3 regions of the Edwardsiella piscicida genome follow, and region 1 is predicted to be linked to each of the others. Evidence: predicted binding sites of a transcription regulator. Region 1 holds the regulator's gene; each other region holds the start of a gene.

Region 1 (2,202 bases):
CGCCAGCGCCAAAGGCCAAAAGGCGGCGTAGGGCGCAGGCCCACCGCGGGCGACGCGCCGTCGCGGGGGACGGCGACCCACGGCGACCCACAGGTGTTCAATGCCATACCAGAGCAGCAGCGCCAGCGCGTTTAAGAGCATCAGCAGCAGCGCCCCGAGGGCCGCCAGCGCCGTCTGTCCACCGTCGGCAATCCACTGCCACAGCAGCTGCGCAAACAGCAGCGGCCGCTGCGGACCGAGCAGCTGCGCCAGATCCAGCGCCGACAGGGCAAAGGCCAGGACGCAGAACATGGGCAGGCGTAGCCCCGGCAGCAGCTGCGGCACCACGATGCGCCACCAGCCCTGCGCCGGGGGATAGCCCAGCGCGGCGCTGATGCGCAGCTGCCGCTGCGCGGCGCAGCGGGCGGCCAGATTCAGGGTAAGCAGATAGAAAAAGGGGGTCTCTTTTAACAGCAGGAGCAGCGAGAGGCTCAGGCCGTAGGGATCGTTGGGAAGCGGCAGATCGGGCGGCTGCTGCCAGTCAAACAGCGGCGCCATCAGGCGCCACAGCAGGCCGGTTGGCGCCAGCAGCATCAGCAGGCCGGTGGCCAGGGCGATGTGGGGGGCTGCCAGCAGCAGCGCCGGCGCCAGCGTGTGCTGACGCTGACGCCGTAGGGTGAGCCCGGCCAGCGCCAGCGCCAGCAGCAGGGCGCCGCCGGAGGAGCCTAGCGCTATCCACAGCGACAGAGCCAGGCTGCGGCCCAGCGCGGGCCACTGCAGCAGCTGCAGCAGCGCCTGTCCCGCATTTTGCTCGGTCAGCGGCAGTAGGGTCGCCGGAACCATCGCCGCCAGCGGTAGTGCGCCGGACAGCAGCACCAGCGCGGGAAACAGGACCAGCCGGGACACGCGCTTAGCGGCGGTAGTCGATGAACGGCCCGTCGGCCACGGAGCGACGCTCAACCAGCTTAGGATGCACTTCGATGGTTTGGGCGTCTTCGCGCTTGCTGGTGATGCGATCGAGCAGCATGTCGAATGCCATGGCGCCAAGGCGCTCCTTGGGCTGATGAATGGTGGTCAGCGCCGGGGTAAAGTAGCGGGCGTTGCGCACGTTGTCGTAGCCGATGACGGAAATATCCTGCGGTACGCGCAGCCCCATCTCGTCCGCGGCGCAAATGGCGCCCATCGCCATGATATCGCCGCCGACAAACACCGCCGTCGGGCGCTGCTTCTGCGACAGAATGTTTTGCATCGCCGCATAGCCAGACTCCGGCTCGAAGTCGCCTTCGACCAGCCAGCTCTCCTGCGGCGTGATGTTGGCCTCCTGCAGCGCCTTGAGGAAACCGCGCAGGCGACCGCCGCCGGTGTTGCGCGATACCGGGCCGGTGATGGCGCCAATGTCGCGGTGGCCGCGCTCGATCAGGTAGCGGCCGGCCAGATAGCCGCCCTCGAAGGCGTTGTCCTGGATAGCATCGGTAAAGTCGCTGCGGCGGGTGCCCCAGTCCATGACCACCATCGGGATATGACGGTAGTCCTCAAGGATCTCCAGCAGGTTCTCCGGATATTCGGAGCACATCACCAGCAGGCCGTCGACGCGCTTTTGCGCCAGCATAGCCAGGTAGGCTTTCTGCTTCTCCAGATTATTGTGGGAGTTACACAGGATCAGGGTATAGCCTTGGCTGTAGCAGCTATTCTCTACCGACTCGATGACCTCGGCAAAGTACGGCGCCTCGCTAGAGGTCGCCAGCAGGCCGATGGATTTGGTGTGGTTGACCTTCAGGCTGCGGGCAACGGCGCTGGGGGAGTAGTGTAGTTCTTTAATGGCCTCCCAGACGGCGGCTTTGGTCTCGTCGGCGACAAAGCGGGTTTTATTGATGACGTGAGACACCGTGGTGGTCGATACGCCTGCGCGCTTTGCCACATCTTTAATCGTTGCCATGAAACAAATGACTCCTAGGCGTACGCGCTGCGTCGCCGTTTTGTTAATCGTTTGCCTGCGTGCATCGGAAAATACGCCTGACAGCGCGGCTCGGCGCCGGCGCGTTTGCGCAATAGGGTGACGTTTGCCATTTCTTGTTTAGAATTATAGCGTCGGCACGCGGCAGTAAACCGCAAATTCTGTCTGATCTCAGGCAAAAGGGGAAGCACTAATTGGCGATTTGCGCAGGATGTAATCATAAGATTTTCTGCGTGTTTTAAGATGTGATTTATGTAAAAATGATTTAA
Region 2 (2,202 bases), 600 kb from region 1:
GTCGGCGCGGTTGCTGAAAACGGCGACGATGCGCCCTGGAATCCGTCCGGCGGCGCAGGCGTCGATCAGCGCCTGCAGATTGCTGCCTTGGCCGGAGATCAGCACGACGATACGCTTCATGGCATGCCCCCTCAGCGCAGGATCTCGACCTGCGGCTCGTCGCCCTGCGCCTCAGCGATATGGCCCAGCAGCCAGGCCTGTTCGCCGGATTGGCTCAGGCGCGCCAGCGCGGAGTCGACCTGTGCCTGCGGCAGGGCGATTACCATCCCGACGCCGCAGTTAAAGGTGCGGTACATTTCGCGGCGGCTGACGTTGCCGGTCTGCTGCAGCCAGTCGAAGACGGCCGGCCACTGCCAGCTGCCTTCGTCGATGACGGCCTTGGCGCCGGCCGGCAGCACGCGCGGAATGTTCTCCCAGAAGCCGCCGCCGGTGAGGTGGGCGAGGGCGTGCACCTCATGGCTGGCGATCAGATCCAGACAGGCGGCGACGTAGATACGGGTCGGCGCCAGCAGGTGGTCGGCCAGCGGGCGCCCGGCCAGCATGGTCGTGCGCGGATCGCAGCCGCTGACCTCCAGGATCTTGCGGATCAGCGAGTAGCCGTTGGAGTGTGGCCCGCTGGCGGCCAGGGCGATCAGGGCATCGCCGGGGCGCACCTGGCTGCCGTCGATAATCTGGGACTTCTCGACCACGCCGACGCAGAATCCGGCCACGTCGTAGTCTTCGCCGTGGTACATGCCGGGCATTTCGGCGGTTTCCCCGCCCACCAGCGCACAGCCGGCCTGTTTACAGCCCGCCGCGATCCCGCCGATGACGCTCGCCGCGGTATCGACGTCGAGCTTGCCGGTGGCGTAGTAATCCAGGAAAAACAGCGGCTCGGCGCCCTGAACCACCAGGTCGTTGACGCACATGGCCACCAGATCGATACCGATGCTGTCGTGGCGCTGCAGATCCATCGCCAGACGCAGCTTGGTGCCGACGCCGTCGGTACCGGAGACCAGCACCGGCTCACGGTATTTTTGCGGCAGCGCGCACAGTGCGCCGAAGCCGCCCAGGCCGCCCATCACTTCAGGTCGGCGGGTCTCTTTGACGACGCCTTTAATTCGGTCAACCAAAGCGTTGCCAGCATCAATGTCTACGCCGGCGTCTTTGTAACTGAGAGCGGTTTTGTCGGTCACTGCGTAAATCCCCATGGCGGTTAGGCGTGGTCCGTCGGCAGCGCGATGAGGCGTCCGCGAACCCTGCGGAAAAAGTCAGGCGGCGCAATTCTAGCAGCCAAAGCAAACGTTTGCTATCCCGTAATGCCCGACGGTAACGTTTTCGCACGACAGGTAACAGAGTGTTTCTTTATTGATTGAGATCATGCTTTTTCCTCTGGCAAGCGGGCGAAAAGGCGGTATAATCTCGCGATTTTTTTGGGCGCAGAACAGCTACATGGGAGAAAAAAATGAAGATCGTTGAAGTGAAACACCCGCTTGTGAAACACAAACTGGGTTTGATGCGTGAAAATGACATCAGCACCAAACGATTCCGTGAACTGGCCTCTGAAGTGGGCAGTTTGCTGACCTATGAAGCGACCGCAGACCTCGAAACAGAAAAAGTAACCATTGATGGTTGGTGCGGCCCGGTCGAAGTTGAACAGATTAAAGGGAAAAAGATCACCGTGGTGCCGATCCTGCGCGCAGGACTGGGCATGATGGAAGGGGTGCTGGAGCATGTGCCGAGCGCCCGTATCAGCGTGGTGGGGATCTACCGTAACGAAGAGACGCTGGAGCCGGTTCCCTATTTCCAGAAGCTGGTCTCCAACATCGATGAGCGTATGGCGCTGGTCGTCGACCCGATGCTGGCCACGGGCGGCTCCATGATCGCCACCATCGATCTGCTGAAGAACGCTGGCTGCCGCTCCATCAAGGTGCTGGTGCTGGTGGCGGCGCCGGAAGGCATCGCCGCGCTGGAGAAGGCGCACCCGGACGTGGAGCTGTACACCGCCTCCATCGATCGGGGCCTAAACGATAAGGGTTACATTATTCCGGGTCTAGGCGACGCCGGCGATAAAATATTTGGTACCAAATAACCCGTGAGCCGACTTGTTAGTCGGCTTTTTTTTGGCGTGACGCCGGGAGCGTCACGCCCCTTTCAAACACCAATACTATCGATTAACGAGAGAGGAAATACACCATGACCCGTCGCGTCATCGGCGTCAGC
Region 3 (2,202 bases), 160 kb from region 1:
CCCCGTCAACGGAGACGCCGTAGTTTTCCGCCGCATACTGCGCCAGCCCGCCCCAGCCGCAGCCGATATCCAGCAGCTTCATGCCCGGCTGCAGCTGCAGCTTCTCGCAGATCAGCTTCAGCTTATCCTGCTGGGCCTGCTCCAGCGTCTGCGCCGTTTTCCAATAGGCACAGGAGTACTGCATATACGGGTCGAGCATCCGGCTAAACAGATCGTTCCCCAAATCGTAGTGCTCTTTCCCGACGATCCAGGCGCGTTTACGGCTCTGTAGATTAAAGATCCGCGCGGACGCGATGCGTACAATGTCAGCAGCGTGCTTCGGGAGTTGGGTATCCAGACCGGCGGTCAGAATGCGCTGGAAGAAAATATCCAGCCGCTCACACTCCCACCAGCCATCCATGTAGCTTTCGCCCAGTCCCAGGGATCCCTCTTGCAGTACACGGTGAAAAAACTGCGGGTTTTTTACCTGAATATCATAAGGCTGAGTGCCATTGATGGTAATCCCCGCCCGGCTCAGCATCTCTTCCGCGATACGGTACCAGTTATCCTGTTTTAATCCGCTTTCTTCAATGCAGGTCGCACTACTCATTCCACATACCTTCCCGCTGCACCCGATGCACTCCTGCGTTTGCGCAGCGCTGTTGAAGTCTTAAGCGACCGGCTCCCTTCCGGCCAAAACAATTAATCATACAATATTATTTATAATACAAATCTTCAAGCTGCGGCGCCTTACGCGCCGAGAGGGGAAGGCCGCGCTAGAAGTGGTTATTCAGCGCCCCGTCTATCCCCCGTTTTTCCAGTATATCCCTGCCTCCGACGGCGAAAACGCTCTAGTGAGACATAGCGCACAATTGTGTAAAGCATCCCCGGCAGCCCATAGTCAACACAATGAAATACAAAAGGTTATTTAAAGCTTATCGTTTTGTTGCTCATTGTAATAAAATCTTTCTCGTTGCCACGCAAACGGTTTCGTATATACTGCCGACGATGATTTCCCCGAGTGAACAGGAACAGAATCCATGCAGCCAATCGGAACCGCCCTTCGTCCCCATGCAACCCGCGTCATGCTGTTAGGCGCCGGTGAGCTCGGCAAAGAGGTCGCTATTGAGTGTCAGCGTCTCGGTCTGGAAGTGATTGCCGTGGATCGCTATGCCGATGCGCCGGCCATGCAGGTCGCCCACCGTAGCCACGTCATCGATATGCGCGACGGCGACAGCCTGCGGGCGCTTATCGAACGCGAGCGCCCTGACTATATCGTGCCGGAAATCGAGGCCATCGCAACGCAAACGCTGCTGCAGCTGGAGAGCGACGGCCAACGCGTCGTTCCCTGCGCCCGGGCAGTACAGCTCACGATGAACCGCGAAGGGATCCGCCGCCTGGCGGCCGAGACCCTGGCGCTGCCCACCTCCCCCTATCGCTTTGCCGATAGCATCGAGGCGTTTCGCCAGGCGGTGGCCGAGATCGGCTATCCCTGCTTCGTCAAGCCCGTCATGAGTTCATCGGGTAAGGGACAGAGCATCGTGCGCGGCGACGACGACGTGGCGTCCGCCTGGCAATACGCCCGCCAGGGAGCCCGCGGTGACGCCGACAGCGTCATCGTAGAGGGTGAGGTTCGCTTCGATTTCGAGATAACCCTGTTGACCGTACAGGCCAGCGACGGGATCCACTTCTGCGCGCCGATCGGGCACCGCCAGCAGGAGGGCGACTACCGCGAGTCCTGGCAGCCGCAGGCGATGAGCCCTGCCGCGCTGGCGCGGGCGCAGGCGATCGCCGCCTCGGTCGTCCGGGCGCTGGGGGGATATGGTCTGTTTGGCGTAGAGCTGTTTGTCTGCGGCGACGAGGTGATCTTCAGCGAGGTCTCCCCCCGCCCCCACGATACCGGGCTGGTCACGCTGGTCTCGCAGGATCTCTCTGAGTTTGCGCTGCATGTCCGCGCGTTTCTCGGGCTGCCGATCGGCGTGATCCGCCAGTTTGGCCCCAGCGCATCCGCCGTACTGCTGCCGTCGCTGCACAGCGACGACGTTACCTTCGCCAATCTCTCGCAGGCGCTGCGCCCGGCAACCCAGCTGCGCCTGTTTGGCAAGCCGCACATCGACGGCGTGCGGCGCCTCGGCGTCGCGCTGGCCTGGGGAGAGAGTACGGAAACGGCGCGCCAGCGCGCCAGGGACAGCGCGGCGTCGGTGGTTATCCGCCCCTAAACGC

The links. The regulator PurR, encoded in region 1, represses purine synthesis genes. The targets are predictions, from matches to a motif close to CANGCAAACGTTTGCNTG.
Region 2: purM (phosphoribosylformylglycinamidine cyclo-ligase) is a predicted target of PurR. The motif match lies at 1,275-1,292, and genes of this name have one in related genera.
Region 3: purT (formate-dependent phosphoribosylglycinamide formyltransferase) is a predicted target of PurR. The motif match lies at 957-974, and genes of this name have one in related genera.

Annotation. Positions count from the first base shown of each region.
Region 1 covers NZ_CP090968.1:1,784,127-1,786,328, forward strand. Annotated here, with positions in the region: gene L1P05_RS08170 (ABC transporter permease family protein) at 1-885, opposite strand, end outside; gene purR (HTH-type transcriptional repressor PurR) at 890-1,915, opposite strand.
Region 2 covers NZ_CP090968.1:1,185,318-1,187,519, forward strand. Annotated here, with positions in the region: gene purN (phosphoribosylglycinamide formyltransferase) at 1-120, opposite strand, end outside; gene purM (phosphoribosylformylglycinamidine cyclo-ligase) at 132-1,175, opposite strand; gene upp (uracil phosphoribosyltransferase) at 1,445-2,071, shown strand; gene uraA (uracil permease) at 2,176-2,202, shown strand, end outside.
Region 3 covers NZ_CP090968.1:1,945,998-1,948,199, forward strand. Annotated here, with positions in the region: gene cfa (cyclopropane fatty acyl phospholipid synthase) at 1-589, opposite strand, end outside; gene purT (formate-dependent phosphoribosylglycinamide formyltransferase) at 1,020-2,198, shown strand.